DNA from 2 places in the Streptomyces sp. NPDC057963 genome. Region 1 is predicted to be linked to the other one. Evidence: predicted binding sites of a transcription regulator. Region 1 holds the regulator's gene; the other holds the start of a gene.
What was found. Region 1 encodes HspR, which represses chaperone genes until heat shock. Its sites were predicted from a motif close to TTGAGNNNNNNNNNCTCAA; they were not measured.
Positions count from the first base shown of each region.

Region 2: a site for HspR is predicted at 4,559-4,577, ahead of lon (endopeptidase La). Genes of this name have one in related genera too.

Region 1 covers NZ_JBHVPX010000002.1:519,074-528,603, reverse strand. The annotation lists gene ACFVT1_RS06165 (5'-nucleotidase) at 1-134, opposite strand, end outside; gene ACFVT1_RS06160 (helix-turn-helix transcriptional regulator) at 218-1,243, shown strand; gene ACFVT1_RS06155 (hypothetical protein) at 1,372-1,545, shown strand; gene ACFVT1_RS06150 (JmjC domain-containing protein) at 1,637-2,833, shown strand; gene ACFVT1_RS06145 (heat shock protein transcriptional repressor HspR) at 3,110-3,556, opposite strand; gene dnaJ (molecular chaperone DnaJ) at 3,558-4,748, opposite strand; gene grpE (nucleotide exchange factor GrpE) at 4,842-5,492, opposite strand; gene dnaK (molecular chaperone DnaK) at 5,489-7,342, opposite strand; gene ACFVT1_RS06125 (sugar transferase) at 7,654-8,502, shown strand; gene ACFVT1_RS06120 ((Fe-S)-binding protein) at 8,605-9,530, shown strand, end outside.
Region 2 covers NZ_JBHVPX010000004.1:440,236-449,765, forward strand. The annotation lists gene ACFVT1_RS12290 (ATP-binding protein) at 1-623, opposite strand, end outside; gene ACFVT1_RS12295 (response regulator transcription factor) at 620-1,357, opposite strand; gene ACFVT1_RS12300 (spermidine synthase) at 1,581-2,273, opposite strand; gene ACFVT1_RS12305 (rhomboid-like protein) at 2,687-3,535, shown strand; gene ACFVT1_RS12310 (nucleotidyltransferase) at 3,462-4,310, opposite strand; gene lon (endopeptidase La) at 4,600-7,032, shown strand; gene ACFVT1_RS12320 (polysaccharide deacetylase family protein) at 7,375-8,133, opposite strand; gene ACFVT1_RS12325 (lysozyme) at 8,358-9,215, opposite strand; gene ACFVT1_RS12330 (MarR family winged helix-turn-helix transcriptional regulator) at 9,442-9,530, shown strand, end outside.

The sequences.
Region 1 (9,530 bases):
CCCGGCACGGATGCCGCCTCGGCGTTCCAGGCAATGTCGCCGGCGCCCACCGCTCCAAGGCCCAAAGCCGCGACGAACGAGGCGGCAAGCACCGAGCGAAGCACTCGCTTATACATAGTCAGCTTCGTCCTCACTTGTGGATTCTTCTCCCCCGCACCTAAGACGATGTCTTACCTGGGCAGGCGAACACCACCGAGTCAATGCATCATGTTCCTGCATGTTCAGGAACCTGGGGGGTGGAGGTATGACCACAAGAGATACAAAACAGGCGCATCCTCATGGGATCACCGAGCTCTGTGACGCCGGAAAACGCCTCTATGCCAGCGCACTTCGCTCCGGACGCATCGCCCGCAGTGAAGTGGACTCGGCGCCCTGCCTGATGGACTTCACCCTCCTGCACCCGGACCCCGACGACTCCGACTGGCTCCGTCCGGTCCCCCCGTCCGCCGCCCTGGCCCAGCGCCTTCACCCCATAGAGCGCGAGATCCAGGAACGCCGGCGGCACTCCGTCGAACTGGCCGAATCCTTCGAACCGTTCATGGACATCAGTGCCCAGGACCCGCCGACGACCCACGCCATCACCGTGCTGGAGGGGGTCAACCGGATCAACGCGGCGCTCGATCTCGCCACGGCCGAGTGCCGCACCGAAGTCCTCACCGTCCAGCCCGGGGGCGGGCGGAGCGAGGACCGCCTCAGCGAGGCCCTGGAACGGGGCCTCTCGGTGGTGGACCGCGGTGTCAGCATCCGCACGCTCTACCAGCACACGGCCCGGCACAGCCCTGGAACCCTTGCCTACGCGGAGCGTCTGCCCGAGGGCAAGGTCGAGATCCGGACGCTCGAAGAACTCATCGAACGCCTCATCATCTTCGACCGGACCGTCGCCTTCATCCCGGCCCAGGACGACCGCCAAGTCGCCCTGGAACTGCGCCACCCCGGGCTGGTCGAGTACCTGGTGAAGGTCTTCGAGCAGCTGTGGACCCGCGCGGAACCGTTCCTCGAAGAGAGGAGATACGAACAGACGCCCAAGGGCATCAGCGGAGTACAGCGCTCCATCGCCCAGCTCCTCGTCGAAGGAAACGTCGACGACTCCATCGCCCGCCGCCTCGGTATGAACGTACGCACCTGCCGGGCGCACATCGCCAAACTGAACGCCGCGCTCGGCAGCGGCAGCCGCGCCCAACTCGGTTACCTCATCGCACAGTCAGGAATCCTGGACCAGGGCGCCGATCGCGACGCACTCTGACGCCAAGTCATGGGAATTCGCCGTTGAATCGGATTTTTCACTCTGCCGATGATCCCAACCGCCGGTGAACGTGCTTCGATGGCACTGTTCACTCGGCATCGAACCTCTGATCGGACGGAGCGATACACATGAGCGCCACCCAGAGCACCCTCAGCAGCGATGACCTCCTCGTGTCGGTGGAGGTGCTGGGGAGCGTGCACGACCGCTCCGACGGTGCCGACCCGCTCGGCGCCGCAGCAGGCGACATCGCCTGGGACATCGCCTGGCCGAACGTAGCGACCGACGCGCCGCACCGCGTCTGAGGACCGGATCCGCAGGACGGCAACGGGGCCGCGTCGTCGCAAGGCCGCGCGGCCCCTCGGCGCCACCAGGGTTTCCGCATCAGGAGGGGCAGTGGACCACAGACTGGTCGCCGGTATCGAAGAGGCACTGGGGTGGGACGGCCCACGTCATCTCGGCACCGGGTTCGCCCGGGGCAGCCTCGGCGACCCGGGTCTGGTCACGCGCCTGCTGACTCCCGCCCGGCTTCTGGATCTGGCGATGCGCAGGCGGCTGGGAAGTCCGCAGATTCGCTGCTTCCAGGACGGCCGGGAACTGCACCCCGGCGCGTACCTGAGCCAGGACACGGGCGGTGCGGGCCAGGCCGGCCTGGTGAACATGCGCCACCTCGGGAACCTCCTGCGCGAGGGGGTGACGATGGTGCTGGACCGTGCGAACGTCTTCGACCCCACGCTCGAAGTGGCCTGCCGGGCCATCCAGTGGTGGTCGGGCGATCGGGTCACGGTCAACATCTACCTCACCACGAACGGCGCCGACGGCTTCGGCCTGCACTGGGACGACCACGATGTCCTCGCCGTCCAGCTCTCGGGCGAGAAGGACTGGGAGGTACGGGGCACGTCGCGCGTCGCGCCGCTCCACCGCGACACCGCCCGGAACAACGACCCCAGCGAGGAAACGCTCTGGGCCGGCACCATGAACCCCGGCGACGTCATGCACATCCCGCGCGGTCATTGGCACCGGGCCGGCCGAAGCGGTCGCGGCTCGGGGCACAGCCTGCACATGACGCTCGGGTTCACCACGCGGACCGGGGCGGACTGGCTGTCCTGGCTCGCCGACCGGTCCCGTGAGAACGAGCTCTTCCGTCGCGATCTGGACAACGCGGCGGGCTCGGAACAGCACCAGGAACTCGTCGGGGCGGCCGTCCGGCTCGTCGGGTCCCGCACTCCCGCAGACTTTCTGGTGACGCGGGAGCAGGACGTCGCCCCGCCCCGGCACGTCCCCTTCCTGGAGACCTTCGGTCCCCTTGCCTCCGTCGTCTGCATCAGCGAGTTCCGTCCCCGGTTCCGTGATCTGGGCCGGACGGTCGAGGTGCTCTCGTCGGGGAAGAAGCTCACGTTCAAGGCCCGCGCCCTGCCTGCCCTGCGTCTCCTGTTGAGCGGGCGGCCGGTGCATCTGGACCGGGCGGCCGGCACGGTGGGGGACGAGGTGTACCCGCTGGCCGAGATCCTGACGCAGCACGAATGGTGCGCACCCCTCACACCCGAGCTGTCCTCGGGGTACTCCGGTCTCGTGGCGGACGCGGCCCCCTGACCGGGCGGGTCGCACCGGAAGAACAAGGAGCAGGGGCCACCGACCCGGTGGCCGTCCCCGCCACAGCCGTTCCCCGTCCGTCGCACCGGCCCACAGCCGTTCCCGGCCCGTCACACCAGCCGCAGCCGGCCCCGTCGCAGCAGCAGGCCACGCTACGGACGGATGCTGCGTTCCCGGTCCGGGACGACGTACACGGCGTGCGCCCACGGGCGAGGCCCGCCACCCCGGTGAGGAACGGGTGACGGGCCTCGCTCGTCGTGCGGGGTGCGAACCCGCTCAGTCCTTCGGCCGCTTCGGCCGCCAGACCACCAACGCGCTGGTCTGCTGCACATCCTGGTACGGCACCAGATCGCGCCGGTACGAGGCGTGCACCTGGGCCTCGCGCTGCTGCATCGCCGCCGCCGCACCGTCGAGGGACGACGAGAGCTCGGCGATGCGCTGCTGGAGGGCCGCGACCTGGTTCTCCAGCTCGATGATGCGCTTGATGCCGGCGAGGTTGATGCCCTCGTCCTGCGACAGCTGCTGCACGGTGCGCAGCAGCTCGATGTCGCGGGCCGAGTAGCGTCTGCCGCGCCCGGCCGTGCGGTCGGGAGAGACCAGGCCCAGGCGGTCGTACTGGCGCAGTGTCTGCGGATGGAGGCCCGAGAGCTGGGCCGCGATCGAGATCACGTACACCGGCGATTCATCGGTCAGTTCGTACGGATTGCGTCGTCGGCCGTCCACCTCAAGCTCCCTTCGCTGCCTGGAAGAGCTCCGCCCGCGGGTCACGGCCCGCAGTCGCCTTCCGGTAGGCCTCCAGTGCTTCCCTGGCCTCGGTGGTGAGCTCGCCGGGCACCGTCACCTCGACGGTGACCAGCAGGTCGCCCCGGGTGCCGTCCTTGCGTACGGCGCCCTTGCCCCGGGCGCGCATCGTGCGCCCGTTGGGAGTCCCGGCCGGCAGTTTCAGGGTGACCGGCGGGCCGCCGAGCGTGGGCACCTTCACCTCGCCGCCGAGCGCCGCCTCCGTGAAGTCGACGGGCACGGTGACCGTGAGGTTGTCGCCCTTGCGGCCGAACACCGGGTGGGCGTCGACATGGACCACGACGTACAGATCGCCGGCCGGTCCACCTCGCTCGCCCGGACCGCCCTTGCCGCGCAGCCGGATCCGCTGGCTGTCCGAGACACCCGCCGGAATCCTGACCTGCATGGTCCGGGAGGACTTCGCCCGTCCGCTGCCCTTGCAGACATCGCAGGGGTCCTGGGCGATGAGGCCCCGGCCCTTGCAGTCCACGCAGGGATCGGTGAGCGAGAAGCCGCCGCCGGTGCCGCGCGACACCTGGCCGGTGCCGAGACAGGTCGGGCAGACCCTGGGGGTGCCGTTCTTGTCACCGGTGCCGGAGCACGCCTTGCAGGGCGCCTGGCTGGACATCCGCAACGGGACCGTGGCCCCCTCGACCGCCTCGGTGAAGCTGAGCGTCACCTCGGACTCGATGTCCTGGCCGCGGCGCGGCTGCACCCGCGTCCCCGTACCGCCCCGGTTGAACAGGCCGCCGAAGACATCGCCCAGGCCGCCCCCGCTGCCGCCGAAACCGCCGGGTCCGCCGCCCGCGCCCCCGCCCTGGGTGCCTCCGAAGAGGTCGCCCAGGTCGAAGTTGAAGTTGCCTCCGGCGCCGCCGGGGCCGGCCCGGAAGCCGCCGTTCCCGAAGAGGGCGCGCGCCTCGTCGTACTCCTTGCGCTTCTTGGTGTCGCCGAGGACGTCATTCGCCTCGGAGATCTCCTTGAAGCGCTCCTCCGCCTTGTCGTCGCCCTTGTTGGCGTCCGGGTGGAACTCGCGGGCGAGCTTCCGGTACGCCTTCTTGATCTCGGCGTCGGTGGCGTCCTTGGGGACGCCGAGGACCTTGTAGTAGTCCTTCTCGACGAAGTCCTTCGTGCTCATCGACGTCCCTCCTTCCGGACGATCGGCCATGCGGCGGGCCCGTTGGCCGGTCGCATGGCCGGGCGGTGGGCCGCGAGGTGGTCAGACGGGATGTCAGACCTCCTCGGTGCCACCGCTCTCCTCGTCGGTTGCCTTCTCTTCCTTGGCCGCGGCCGGTGTCGCACCCGGCTGGGGTTCGGCCACCGCCACCCGCGCGGGGCGGATGGTGCGCTCGCCGATCCGATACCCCGGCTGCAGGATCGCCACGCAGGTCGTCTCGGTGACATCCGGCGCGTACGAGTGCATCAGGGCTTCGTGAATCGTCGGGTCGAAGGGCTCGCCCTCCTTGCCGAACTGCTGCAGGCCCAGCTTGGCGACGACCGTCTCCAGTGATTCGGCCACCGACTTGAACCCGCCCACGAGCTCGCCGTGTTCCCGGGCCCGGCCGACGTCGTCGAGTACGGGCAGGAGCTCGGACAGGAGACCCGCGACTGCGATCTCCTTGACCGTGGCCCGGTCCCGCTCGACGCGGCGGCGGTAGTTCTGGTACTCGGCCTGGAGCCGCTGGAGGTCGCCCGTGCGCTCATTGAGCGCGGTGCGGACCTGGTCCAGCTGGGCCGTCAGACCGACTGTCTGTGCTGCGTCCCCGGCCGGGGACGCCTCCTCCTCCGGAGAGGAAGGGGCGTCCTTCGGCTCGGCTCCGTCGGGGGTGGCGCCGGAGGGGACGTCGGGCTTCTCCTCGAAGCCCGGAGTCTCCTCGGTCACACCGCACCGCCCTTCGCGGGCTTCTCGTCGTCCACGATCTCGGCGTCGACGACGTCGTCGTCGGCCTTGGCCTGCTGGGCGCCCGGCTGCGGGTCGCCCTGCGGGCCGCCGTCGGCCTGGGCGTTGGCGTACATCGCCTGGCCCAGCTTCTGGGAGACGGCCGCGACCTTCTCGGTGGCGGTACGGATCTCGGCGGTGTCCTCGCCCTTGAGCTTCTCCTTCAGCTCGGTGAGCGCGGTCTCCACCTCCGTCTTCACGTCACCGGGGACCTTGTCCTCGTTGTCCTTGAGGAACTTCTCCGTCTGGTAGACGAGCTGCTCGCCCTGGTTACGGGCCTCGGCGGCCTCGCGGCGGCGGTGGTCCTCCTCCGCGTACTGCTCGGCCTCCTCACGCATCCGGTTGACCTCGTCCTTCGGCAGCGAGGAGCCGCCGGTGACGGTCATCTTCTGCTCCTTGCCGGTGCCGAGGTCCTTGGCGGCGACGTGCATGATGCCGTTCGCGTCGATGTCGAAGGCGACCTCGATCTGCGGGACACCGCGCGGGGCCGGCGGCAGGCCGGTCAGCTCGAACATGCCGAGCTTCTTGTTGTACGCCGCGATCTCGCGCTCGCCCTGGTAGACCTGGATCTGCACGGACGGCTGGTTGTCCTCGGCCGTCGTGAAGATCTCGGAGCGCTTGGTCGGGATCGTGGTGTTGCGCTCGATGAGCTTCGTCATGATGCCGCCCTTGGTCTCGATACCGAGGGACAGCGGGGTGACGTCGAGCAGCAGGACGTCCTTGACCTCGCCCTTGAGGACACCGGCCTGGAGCGAGGCACCGATGGCGACGACCTCGTCCGGGTTCACACCCTTGTTGGCCTCCTGGCCACCGGTCAGCTCCTTGACGAGCTCGGCGACGGCCGGCATACGGGTGGAGCCACCGACGAGAACGACGTGGTCGATCTCGGAGAGCTGGATGCCCGCGTCCTTGATGACGTTGTGGAACGGGCTCTTGCAGCGGTCCAGGAGATCAGCGGTGAGCTGCTGGAACTGCGAGCGCGTGAGCTTCTCGTCCAGGTGCAGCGGGCCCTCGGCGGACGCCGTGATGTAGGGCAGGTTGATCGTGGTCTCGGTCGAGGACGAGAGCTCGATCTTCGCCTTCTCCGCGGCCTCGCGCAGACGCTGGAGAGCCATCTTGTCCTTGGACAGGTCCACACCGTGCCCGTTGGCGAACTGCTTCACCAGGTAGTCGACGACGCGCTGGTCCCAGTCGTCACCACCGAGGTGGTTGTCACCGTTGGTGGCCTTCACCTCGACGACGCCGTCGCCGATCTCCAGCAGCGACACGTCGAAGGTGCCGCCGCCGAGGTCGAAGACGAGGATCGTCTGGTCGTCCTTGTCGAGCCCGTACGCCAGCGCGGCGGCCGTCGGCTCGTTGACGATACGCAGGACGTTCAGGCCCGCGATCTCGCCGGCCTCCTTCGTCGCCTGACGCTCGGAGTCGTTGAAGTACGCGGGGACGGTGATGACCGCGTCGGTCACCTTCTCGCCCAGGTACGACTCGGCGTCCCGCTTCAGCTTCTGCAGGATGAAGGCGCTCATCTGCTGCGGGTTGAAGCTCTTGCCGTCCAGGTCGATCTTCCAGTCAGTGCCCATGTGGCGCTTGACGGAGCGGATGGTCCTGTCGACGTTGGTCACTGCCTGGCGCTTGGCGACCTCGCCGACCAGCACCTCGCCGTTCTTCGCGAAGGCGACGACGGACGGCGTGGTCCTGGCGCCCTCTGCGTTGGTGATGACGGTGGGCTCGCCGCCTTCGAGAACGCTGACGACGGAGTTAGTCGTGCCCAGGTCGATGCCGACCGCACGTGCCATTTCAATTCCTCCAGCTTGACTACTTGAGTGCAACTGACTCAAGGATGCACGACACCCGCCCCAGTGTCAACAGACTTGAGTCGGGTCGACTCAACTATCGTGCACGCACCTCGCGCGGAGCGCGAGATCACGAACGACACCCGCCCGCCCTGCGGGCCGCGCAGCCCCCACCCATCATCGCGTCATGGGATCGTTCTGTCACAAACTGCAGCGAGTCACGCAAAACCGACAGCCGGCCCGCTCAACCCCGTCCAACCCGGCTCGATCCGCTCCATCCGCTCGATCCGCTCGACCCCAGGCAGGTGCGAACGATGCAGAGGCAGAGACAGAGGCAGGCACAGCAACCGGGGCGGCGGGGACAAGGGAGGAGGCAGGGGCGGTGGGCGCCGCGGCAGCAGTGGCGGCCCGCGCGGCGATGGGCGCGGCAGCGGCAACGGCGGCGGCGGCGGACGCCGCAGTGGCCGTCGACCTGGCCGTCAACCTGGCAGTGGACCCGGCAACAGGCCCGGCAAGGGGCACGCCGGGCAGGGCAGCGGACATGGCGGTGCACATGGCAGTGGGCGCGGCGACGGGAGAGGCCGTCGGCCAAGCGCGTACTGGATCTGGCCCTCGGCTCGATCCTGCTGGCCCTGGCCGCCCCCCTGCTCGCCGCGGGCGCCCTCGCCCTCGCGGCGCGGCGGCTCCCGGGCGGCGTACTGACCCGGTCGCCCCGGGTAGGCCTGGGCGGCCGCCCCTTCGTGCTGCGCTCGCTGCGCACCCGGCGGCTGCGGCTGGATCTGCTCTCCCGGCTGCCGCACGTCGTACGGGGAGACCTCTCGCTGGTCGGGCCGGAGCCCCTGGCACCGGACGACCACCGGACACGGACCGCGGGGACCCCCGCATCCGCCGCGCCCCCCGGCGCGAGACACTGGCGGCAGGACCTGAAGCCGGGCCTCACCGGCCTGGCACAGGTTCGCTCCCGCTCCGGAATGCCGTGGGACGAACCCGCCCTGCTCGACCAGCACTACGCCGAGCACCACTGGGTGGGACTCGACCTGGCCATCCTGGTGCGCGCCGCACACACTCCGCTGCGCCGGGCGGTCCGCGGACTCACCCGGCACGGCAAGGCACACCTGAGCGACACAGATCACCGCCGGTGCGGCTACAGCGCGGCGGAATAAGTGGATAGTGTCAGCACAGACTGATTAAGTTACTGCTTAGTAATTGCCAGTATTCGCTTGTAGACGCTGGATCCCACCCTCGCAGGCCCGAGGAGCCCCCACATGCAACTCGCCGCGATCATCGTGTCGCTGGTGCTGACTGTCGTCGGCGTTGCGCTCATCGCCCGAGCCGTCGCGCAGATCTACCGGTTCGTCACGCTCGGACAGCCGGTCCCGGCGGGCAGCCGCACCGACAACCCGAAGCAGCGCACGATCACCCTGGTCAAGGAATTCCTCGGCCACACCCGGATGAACCGGTGGGGGATCGTCGGCTTCGCGCACTGGTTCGTCGCCATCGGCTTCCTGACGCTGCCGCCGACGCTGCTCCAGGCGTACGGGCAGCTCTTCAAGGCCGACTGGGTCCTGCCGATCATCGGCGACTGGCCGCCGTTCGAGATGTACACCGAGTTCATCGGTCTGATGACGACGGTCGGCATCCTCGTACTGATCGCCATCCGGCTGCTGAACCTGCCCTCGCGGGCCGGCCGCAAGTCCCGCTTCGCGGGCTCCAAGGCGTGGCAGGCGTACTTCGTCGAGTACGTCATCCTCGTCATCGGCCTGGCGATCCTGACCCTGCGCGGCCTGGAGGGCGCGATCCACCACGTGGAGGGCTACGAGGCGTCGTACTTCATCTCGTACCCCCTGGTCCTCGCCTTCAAGGGCCTCGCGCTCGGCACGCTGCAGAACCTCATCTACTTCACCGCGATGATCAAGATCGGCACCTCGCTGATCTGGATGATCACGGTCTCGCTCAACACCAACATGGGTGTCGCCTGGCACCGCTTCCTCGGCTTCCCGAACATCTGGTTCAAGCGGAACGCGGACGGGGAGTCGGCGCTCGGTGCGCTCCAGCCCATGACCTCCGGCGGCAAGGAGATCGACTTCGAGGACCCGGGCGAGGACGACGTCTTCGGGGTCTCCCAGGTCGAGCAGTTCTCCTGGAAGGGCATCCTCGACTTCTCCACGTGCACGGAGTGCGGTCGCTGCCA
Region 2 (9,530 bases), on a different contig from region 1:
TGCGAGGCGGCGAGGTTCGCCTCCTTCAGCACGCCCGACAGATACGGCCACACCTCGAAACGGCGGGCCTTCAGCGTGACCACCCCGCTGTCCAGACGGGACAGGTCCAGCAGCGTCTCCACCAGCCTGCCGAGCCGCTCCGTCTGCTTCAGCGCCGTCCGCATGGTCTCGGGATCGGCCGAGGACACCCCGTCCACGACGTTCTCCAGCACGGCTCTCAGCGCCGCGATGGGGGTCCGCAACTCATGCGACACATTGGCCACCAACTCCTTGCGGTGCCGGTCCACGGCCTCCAGATCGTCCGCCATGAGGTTGATCGTCTGGGCCAGGTCGCCGAGCTCGTCGCGCCGGTCGGCACCACTCACCCGTCTGGTGTAGTCGCCGTGCGAGATCGACCGGGCCACGGTCGTCATCTCGTCCAGCGGCGCCGTCAGGCCGTGCGCCACGAACTGGGTGATCAGCAGGGTCGCGATCACCGAGAACACCGTGATGAAGCGGAGCTCCGTCCGGGTGCGCAGGGCCACCATCAGCAGCCCGGTGGTGATGAACACCGAGACCACCACCAGCGTGCCCAGCTTGGCCTTGACCGAAAAGGGGCGCAGTCCGGAACCGGGCCGAGTCATGGGGACGGGGTCTCCAGGGCGTAGCCGACTCCGTGCACGGTACGGATCCGCTCCGCACCGATCTTCCGGCGCAGCGCCTTGATGTGACTGTCGACGGTACGGGTGCCGGAGGCGTCCGCCCAGTCCCAGACCTCGGCCAGCAACTGCTCCCGGGAGAGCACCGCGCGCGGCGTATTGGCCAGGCAGACCAGGAGATCGAACTCGGTCGGCGTGAGGTGGACGTCGTCGGCGCGCACCCGGACCCGGCGCTGCGCGTGATCGATCTCCAGCTCTCCGAGGCGCAGTATGCCGCTGCGCGGAGTGACCGCGGCCAGTGCCGCCCGCTCCACCCGGCGCAGCAGTACGTGCACCCGGGCCGCCAGCTCACGCATCGAGAACGGCTTGGTCATGTAGTCGTCGGCGCCGACCCCGAGACCGACCAGCATGTCGGTCTCGTCGTCCCTGGCGGTCAGCATGAGCACCGGCACCGGCCGCTGGGCCTGCACGCGGCGGCAGACCTCCAGGCCGTCGAAGCCGGGAAGCATGATGTCGAGCACCATCAGATCGGGCTGCCACGCCTCGGCCGCGTCCACGGCCGCGGGCCCGTCGAGTGCGGTCTGCACCAGGAAGCCCTCCGCCCGCAGCCGGGCGGAAATGGCATCGACGATCGTGGCGTCGTCCTCGACCACCAGCACCCGGCGCTGCGCGCCCGGGGTGGCCGCGACACCGTTGTGGGTGGTGTGTGTCTGTTCCATCGCCCCGCCCCTGCCCGTTCTCACGGGGGTCATTCCCCCGGACGCACGGTCTTCGCTTGTGGATTTCACGGGTGATCCCGTCACCGGTCAGCAGCGTAAAGGCAGCGGGCCGCTCTCGGCTACGCAGGGTGTAACGGCAGGGGCGCGACGAAGTGGCGGAGTGTCGGCCTTGTGGCGCTTGGCCCCCGGGCGTCCGGGGGCCGAGAATGCCCGACGAGGGCTCTCAGAGTGTCCGAAGTGCGAGATGCACCACGTCGGGAACACCTCGGGCAACACGCACCTCTTCCGTCCGTACCCCGCTGAATCCGGCATTCCGCAGAGCCTGTTCGAAATCCGCGGACGGCTGTGCGGACCAGACCGCGAGAACGCCGCCCGGCGTCAGCCGCTCCCGGCAGTCCGCCAGACCGGCGGGGGAGTACAGGCTCGTGTTGTCCTCGGTGACGGTCCAGTCCGGTCCGTTGTCGATGTCCAGGCACAGAGCGTCGTAACGGTCCGTAGTCGTGCGCAGGTACGAGACGAGATCCGTCGTCAGGATCTCGGTCCGCGGATCGGCGAGCGCCGCGTCGGAGATCCGGGCCAGCGGCCCCGCCCGGTGCCAGTCCACGATCGCCTGCTCCCGCTCGACGACGGCGATCCGCCCCCACCGCGGCTCGGCGGCGGCCCGCACGAGCGAGAACCCGACCCCGAGCCCTCCGATGAGCACCGCGGGTGCCGTCCGGCCGTCGGGCAGGGCGGCCAGCGCCGCGTCGATCAGCAGCCGCTCGGAGCGCCCGTCCGAGGTGTCCATGAGGAAGCATCCGTTGGCGATGATCTCGAAGTCGTCCCCCCGCTCCCGGAGGACGACTTCGCCGTACGGGCCTTCCCGGCGGTCGAGCGTGAGGGGGGCGAGGGGGTCGGGGCCGTGGATCTCGGGCATGGTGTGGCTCTCCGGTCGATGGCGGACGTGAGGGACGGACGCGGGCGGCGGATGCGGTGACCGCCGCGGTCCCCGCCATCCTGGTCGGTCCGCGCGTCCAGGGGCCAGCGGATTGCCGGATTCATCCGAAGGCCGGCGGATTGCTGGATTCGTACAAGGCGCCGTCAGGCATGGCCGGTGCGCAGGCGCGGTCCGTAGAGGCCATCGGGCATGGCCGGCGCGCGGGCGCGATGCGTATGACCGGCGCACGGGCACGGCGCGTATGACCGGCGCACGGGCACGGCGCGTATAACCGGCGCACAGGCACGGTGCGTATAAGAGGACGTGCGGCCGGTTCGCACGCCGCTCGGGTCATGGACAGCACGGAGATGATCACGTTGCTTCGCGGGCTTGTACGGAAGGGGCCTCGTGCGGTGCGTCAGGGCAGGGGCAGGGGCAGGGGCAGGGCGGTTCGCGAAGACGGGCCCGCGGCCCCGCTGCCCGACGCCGTTCCGCGCCGGCGCCGTACGGAAGGCATCGCCTCTCCACCTGTCCGGGAACTCCGGGCGGGCGGTACGGCGCGGTGGGCCCGCCGGTGCCTGCGGCTGCTGCCGACGCCCACCGGTACCCCGTTCACCTTCGGGTACCTGCTGGTGCTCGTCGCCACGTCCCTCTTCATGGAGTACGGCGATCCGGACACCGTCTCCACCGTGCTGCGTGAATCGAGCACGGACGTCGCACATCTGCGCGAAACCCCGCTGCTGGTCCTGGTCGCCAGTGCCCTGTGGGTCGTCGGCGGGCTCGGTTCCCCGTACGTCCTCGGCTTCGCTCTGGTGCTGACCGCGCTGGAACGCCGCGTCGGGGGACGGCGCGCCGCCGGGGTGTTCCTGCTCGGCCATGTCGTGGCGACCCTCGCCACCGAGATCCCGGTCGGACTGTCCGTGGCGGCCGGTCGTCTGCCGGAGTCCTCACTGCACCAGCTCGACTACGGCATCAGCTTCGGGGTGATGGCGGGCGTGGGTGCGCTCGCCGGGCTGCTCACGCCGTGGCCGCGGGGGCTGGTACTCGGCGCGGTCGGCGCGATGCTGCTGCGTGATCTGCTCGATGTCGGCAACCCCCTCGCCGCCTGGGGCCACCCGCTGGCGCTGCTGGTGGGCCTGGCCTGCCGACCGCTGCTGCGCCGCGCCGGTGCGGCGGGGGGCGCGGGGGTCAGGGGCGCGGGGCCTTCTTGCCGTGGACGGCGAGATACTCGGCTGCCAGCCAGGGCGCCAGATCGTCGATGAGCAGCGCGAGGACGGCCGGGTCGGCGGACGGGGTGCGGCCCGTGCGCGCGGCCGTCCGCATCTGTTCGATCCGCTCCGGGTGGTCCGGGTAGTAGCGGGCGAACACCTCGGCGGACTCGGTCAGGTCGCTGGTCCAGCCGCCCCACCGCGGCATGACCAGCGTGAAGCCCGACCGGACGAGGCGGCGGCCGACGCCACGGCTGAGGCTTCGGCGTTCGGCGTCCGTGGTGGCTTCGGCGGACCGCCGCCGCCAGCGGGGGAGCAAGAGGTGGAGATCCCCGTTGGTCTCCCGGGCGAGCAGTGGAGTGGGGCGGTAGCGCGGCAGCCGTGCGGCGAGGTCCTCGCCCAGCAGTGGGGTGCAGAGGCAGGCGAGGAAGAAGCCGAGATCATTGCGTTCGAATGTGCTGGTGAGGGTCTCGGCGGCGGCGAGAAGGACACCGACCCCGTCGATCTGGCCGAACGAGCTGTCCAGCTCGGCCTCGATGGCCCGGGCCGCCGCCCGGTCGGCCTCGGTGGGCTCGGCGCGCAGGGCGAGTAGCAGGTCCAGATCGGAGACACCGGGAACAGCCGTGCCGCGCGGAATGCTCCCGTAGATGTACGCGCTGTGCAGCCGCGCGTCGTCGAACGCCTCGGTGATCCGGGCGCTGGCCGCCTCGACCACGGGGGCGAACACCACCGGCACCCGGCTCAGCGAGCCCTCCCGCCGGATCGTTCCGTCCGGGCTCAGCCCTCTGCCGTCGTTCGTACCCGTACCCGTACTCGCACTCTCGCTCATGTCGGCACTCTGCCCGGTGTTCCGGCCGGTTGCCGATGGGTTTTCGCCGACGGGAGCGGCTCGGACGGTCCGGAATCGACCGGAGCGGCTCGGAATCGACCGGAGCGGCTCGGACGGTCCGGAATCAAGGGGGCGCGCGTGGGGTTCAGCCTGCGTGCGGGGTCCGACGCGGCCGTCCGGCGCGCGAACGCCTCAGGCGATCGCTCACGGCGAACATGCCCTGGGGAACAAGGGGCGGCTCACAAGCATTGAGTCTGCATAGCTCAACTTGACTGCCGAAGGGGAGATCATGGCTATCGATTCCAATGCGGTCACTCCGCTCGCCCTGCCTGTGCTGCCGCTCGACGACGAGGTCGTGCTGCCGGGCATGGTGGTGCCTCTGGACCTGTCCGACACCGATGTACGCGCCGCCGTGGAGGCCGCACAGGCCGCAGCCCGTGAGGGTGGTGGCAAGCCCGAGGTGCTTCTGGTGCCGCGGGTCGACGGGACGTACGCCGGCACCGGTGTCATCGGCACCGTCGAGCAGGTCGGACGGCTTTCGGACGGGGATCCGGGCGCGCTCATCCGCGGCCGTGGCCGGGTGCGGATCGGAGCCGGGACCAGTGGACCGGGCGGGGCGCTCTGGGTGGAGGGGACACGGGTCGACGAGGCCGTCCCCGACCCGCTCCCCGGGGCCGCCGCCGAGCTGGTCAAGGAGTACAAGGCTCTCGCCACCAGCTGGCTGAAGAAGCGCGGTGCCTGGCAGGTCGTGGACCGGGTCCAGCAGATCGAGGACATCTCCGCGCTCGCCGACAACTCCGGCTACTCGCCCTTCCTCACCACGGCCCAGAAGGTGCAGCTCCTGGAGACCGTCGACGCGGTCGCCCGGCTGAAGCTCGCCATCCGGTGGCTCGGTGAACACCTCGCCGAACAGGATGTCGCCGAGTCCATCGCCAAGGACGTCCAGGAGGGCGTCGACAAGCAGCAGCGCGAATTCCTGCTGCGGCGCCAGCTCGACGCCGTACGCAAGGAGCTCGCCGATCTCAACGGCGGTCCTGGTTCCGGCGCAGACGAGTCCGACGACTACCGGGTGCGCGTCGAGGCCGCCGGACTTCCCGAGCACGTCCGTGAGGCCGCGCTCAAGGAGGTCGACAAGCTGGAGCGCTCCTCCGATCAGAGCCCCGAGGGCTCCTGGATCAGGACCTGGCTCGACACCGTTCTCGAACTGCCGTGGACGGAGCGGACCGAGGACGCGTACGACATCCCCGGCGCCCAGCGCATCCTCGACGCCGAGCACGCGGGCCTGCAGGACGTGAAGGAGCGGATCACCGAGTACCTGGCCGTCCGCAAGCGGCGTGCCGAGCGCGGTCTCGGCGTCGTCGGCGGACGGCGCGGCGGTGCCGTACTGGCGCTGGTGGGCCCTCCGGGCGTGGGAAAGACCTCGCTCGGTGAGTCCGTCGCGCACGCCATGGGCCGCAAGTTCGTCCGCGTCGCGCTCGGCGGTGTGCGGGACGAGGCGGAGATCCGCGGACACCGGCGCACCTACGTCGGTGCGCTGCCGGGACGCATCGTCCGGGCCGTCAAGGAGGCCGGTTCGATGAACCCGGTCGTCCTGCTCGACGAGATCGACAAGGTCGGCTCCGACTTCCGGGGCGACCCGGCGGCCGCTCTGCTCGAAGTCCTCGACCCGGCCCAGAACCACACCTTCCGCGACCACTACCTGGAGGTCGAGCTCGACCTCAGCGACGTCGTCTTCCTCGCGACGGCCAACGTCCTCGAAGCCATCCCGGAGGCCCTGCTCGACCGGATGGAGCTGGTCAGGCTCGACGGCTACACCGAGGACGAGAAGGTCGTCATCGCACGTGACCACCTGCTTCCGCGTCAGCTGGAGCGGGCCGGTCTGGAGAAGGACGAGGTGGCGCTCGACGAGTCCGCGCTGCGCAAGCTGGCCGGGGAGTACACCCGTGAAGCGGGCGTACGGAATCTGGAGCGGGCCGTCGCCCGGCTGCTCCGCAAGGTCGCCGCCCAGCACGAACTGGGCGCCAGGGAGCTTCCGTTCACGGTCACCGAGGCGGATCTGCGCGGTCTGGTCGGACGGCCGCACCATGTCCCCGAGTCCGCCCAGGACCCGGCCGAGCGCCGCACCGCGGTGCCGGGCGTGGCCACCGGACTCGCGGTGACCGGCGCCGGCGGCGACGTGCTGTTCGTGGAGGCGTCGCTGGCCGACCCGGAGACCGGGGCGTCCGGACTGACCCTCACCGGTCAGCTCGGCGACGTCATGAAGGAGTCCGCGCAGATCGCGCTGAGCTTCCTGCGGTCGCACGGCGCGGAGCTGGAGCTGCCCGTCGCGGACCTGAAGGACCGGGGGGCGCACATCCACTTCCCGGCGGGCGCGGTCCCGAAGGACGGCCCGAGCGCCGGCATCACGATGACGACGGCACTGGCCTCGCTGCTCTCCGGACGGCTGGTCCGGACGGATGTGGCGATGACCGGTGAGGTCTCGCTGACCGGACGGGTGCTGCCGATCGGCGGCCTGAAGCAGAAGCTGCTGGCCGCGCACCGGGCCGGGATCACCACCGTGGTGATCCCGAAGCGGAACGAGGCGGACCTGGACGATGTCCCGGCCGAGGTTCTGGACACCCTGGAGGTCCACCCGGTGACGGATGTGCGCCAGGTACTGGAGATCGCCCTCGCGCCGGCCTCCGCGGCCAGGCCGGGGGAGAGGATCCCGGCCGCGGCGTAGGCGCCATGGCGTGACGGGCGTGGCACCACGTGCGCGACCGGTACGGACGGCCCGCCTTCCCGGCGACGGGTGGGTGGGCCGTTCCGTGCGCGCGGGGTGCTCTCGCGCCTCCGCCGCCGGGGTGCGGCGGGTGTCCTCGCACGTCCGCCGTCCGCCGTCCGCCGTCCGCCGTCCGCCGTCCGGGGTGCGGTGGGTGCTTTTGTACGTCCGCCGTCGCGCGCGCCGGGCGCTCTCGCACCTCCGCCGTCGTGCGTGCGCCGGGTGCACTTCCCTTCCGTCCGCAGGGATCCGGAGTACGGATCCCTGCGGACGGTACTCCGGATCAGCGGTCGGTACTCCGGATCAGGGGCGGTAGATGGTCCCCGGGACCGGCTCGGCGGGGGCCATCAGCTGCGGGACGGTGACGAAGGTGTAGCCCTGCTTCTTCAGCGCGTCGATGATGCCGGGCACGGCGGGCACCGTCCCCTTGTAGATGTCGTGCAACAGGATGATGCCGTCCTTGCTCGCCTGATCCAGGATGCGCTTCTTGATCAGGGCCGAGTCGGTCGTGGAGTAGTCCTTGGCGGTGGCGCTCCACAGGATCTGGGAGAGTCCCAGGTCCTTGCTGATGTCCGAGACGGTGTCGTCGGTGCGGCCCTGCGGCGGGCGCATCAGACGCGGCTTCGTGCCGGTGATCTCCGCTATCGCGTCCTGCGTCTTCTTCAGCTCGGCGCGTATCTCGGCCGGCTTCTTGTCCGTCAGGATCTCGTGGGACCAGGTGTGGTTGGCCACCTCGTGCCCCTCGGCGGCGAGCCTGCGCACGGTGTCGGGGTGCTGCTTGACGTGGTTCTTGCCCAGCAGGAAGAAGGTCGCGTGCACCTTCTTCTCCTTGAGGATGTCCAGCAGATGCGGGGTGTCCTCGCCCGGCCCCGCGTCGAAGGTCAGCGCTATGCACTTCGCCTTGCGGCAGTCCACCGGGCCGAAGGTGCCCTTGGCGTCGGAGCCCGCGTCACCGCGCGCCGAGCCCGGCGCGGTGGTCTGCATGGAGCAGCCGCTCAGCGTCAGGGTGAGTGCCGTCACAAGGGCGGCGGCCAACCCCGTACCGATCGACTTCGTCTTCATGGACAAGGCGGGTCACTCCTCCGTTGCTGAACAGGGCACACGATGTGCGACTTAGAAGGACTATACATGTGGTGTATACATCAGATGCATAGAGGTCTTCGGTCTCGGCCCGGCGGGAGAAATGCCTGGCCACAGGGGTGAATAGAGGAGAGCCCCGGCGACTGGGTGGGTCACCGGGGCTCGATTGTGCGACGTGGCGGACCGCGCGGGCGCGGCGGGCCGGCTCAGCCGTTGGCGAGAGCCTGCACGCGGTCGAGCGCGCCGTTGAAGTGGCTGTGGTCGCCGACGTACGGGCCGGACGAGGTGTACTGCCACATCGTGTAGAAGCCCCAGCCGGCCGGGAGCTCGCCGACCGTGCTGCTGTAACGGGCCACCCACAGCGGGTTGGTGGCGCCGAAGCTCGCGTTGTTCCCGGTGCAGGCCTGCCACCAGCTGGTCGCGGTGTAAATGACCGCGTCGCGGCCGGTGCGCGCCTTGTAGGTGTTCACGAAGTCGCGGATCCAGGAGACCATGGAGGCTTGGCTCAGGCCGTAGCACTGGTCGCCGTACGGGTTCCACTCGATGTCGAGCGCGCCCGGCAGGGTCTTGCCGTCCTTGGACCAGCCGCCCCCGTGGTCCACGAAGTAGTTGGCCTGGACGGCGCCACTCGTGGTGTTCGGGGTGGCGAAGTGGTACGAGCCCCGGATCATGCCGACGTTGTACGAGCCGTTGTACTGCTGGGCGAAGTACGGGTTCGTGTAGTAGGTGCCCTCGGTGGCCTTGGTGTAGGCCCACTTCACGCCACTGTTCCAGAGGGACGGCCAGTCGGCGTTGCCCTGGTAGCTGGCGACGTCCACGCCTTCGGTCTGGGCGGCGCGGGTGTCGCGCGGCAGTCCGCCCTGGCCGTCGTGGGCCACGACGCCCATGCCCATCGTGGCCGTGCCCCGCGCGGGCTTCTTGGCCGCGGCGGCGGAGTCGTGGGCACCCGCCGCGTTTGCCGCGCCGGGCAGGGTGAGGAGGAGGGAGAGGGCTGCGAGCAGGGTTCCTGCCGCCGCGAAGCGCGGGCGGCGGGACGTTCCGGATCCGGATCTGAGCACCGGCATGTGAGTGCCTCCGAGGCCTCGGTGGGGGGACGCGCTGATCCCAGGGGCGCGGGGGGCACCCCTGTAGACATGCCATGGTGTGAACATGCCATGGCATGACGCTACGCACGTAGACCCATGTCGCGGAAGGGGGTCTGGGCGCTGCCGTTGGTCTACGCCTGCGAAATACTGGCCGAGCTGCGGCGATGACCAGCGGCGAAAGAAACTTTCAGTGGCGGGAAAGCTCATGAGGGGTGTTGACGTGCACGGGAGCGAAAGCGGTAGTGAACCCGGCGCGACCGGAGAAAGTGGTGTGGACCACGCATTCCTTGCGCT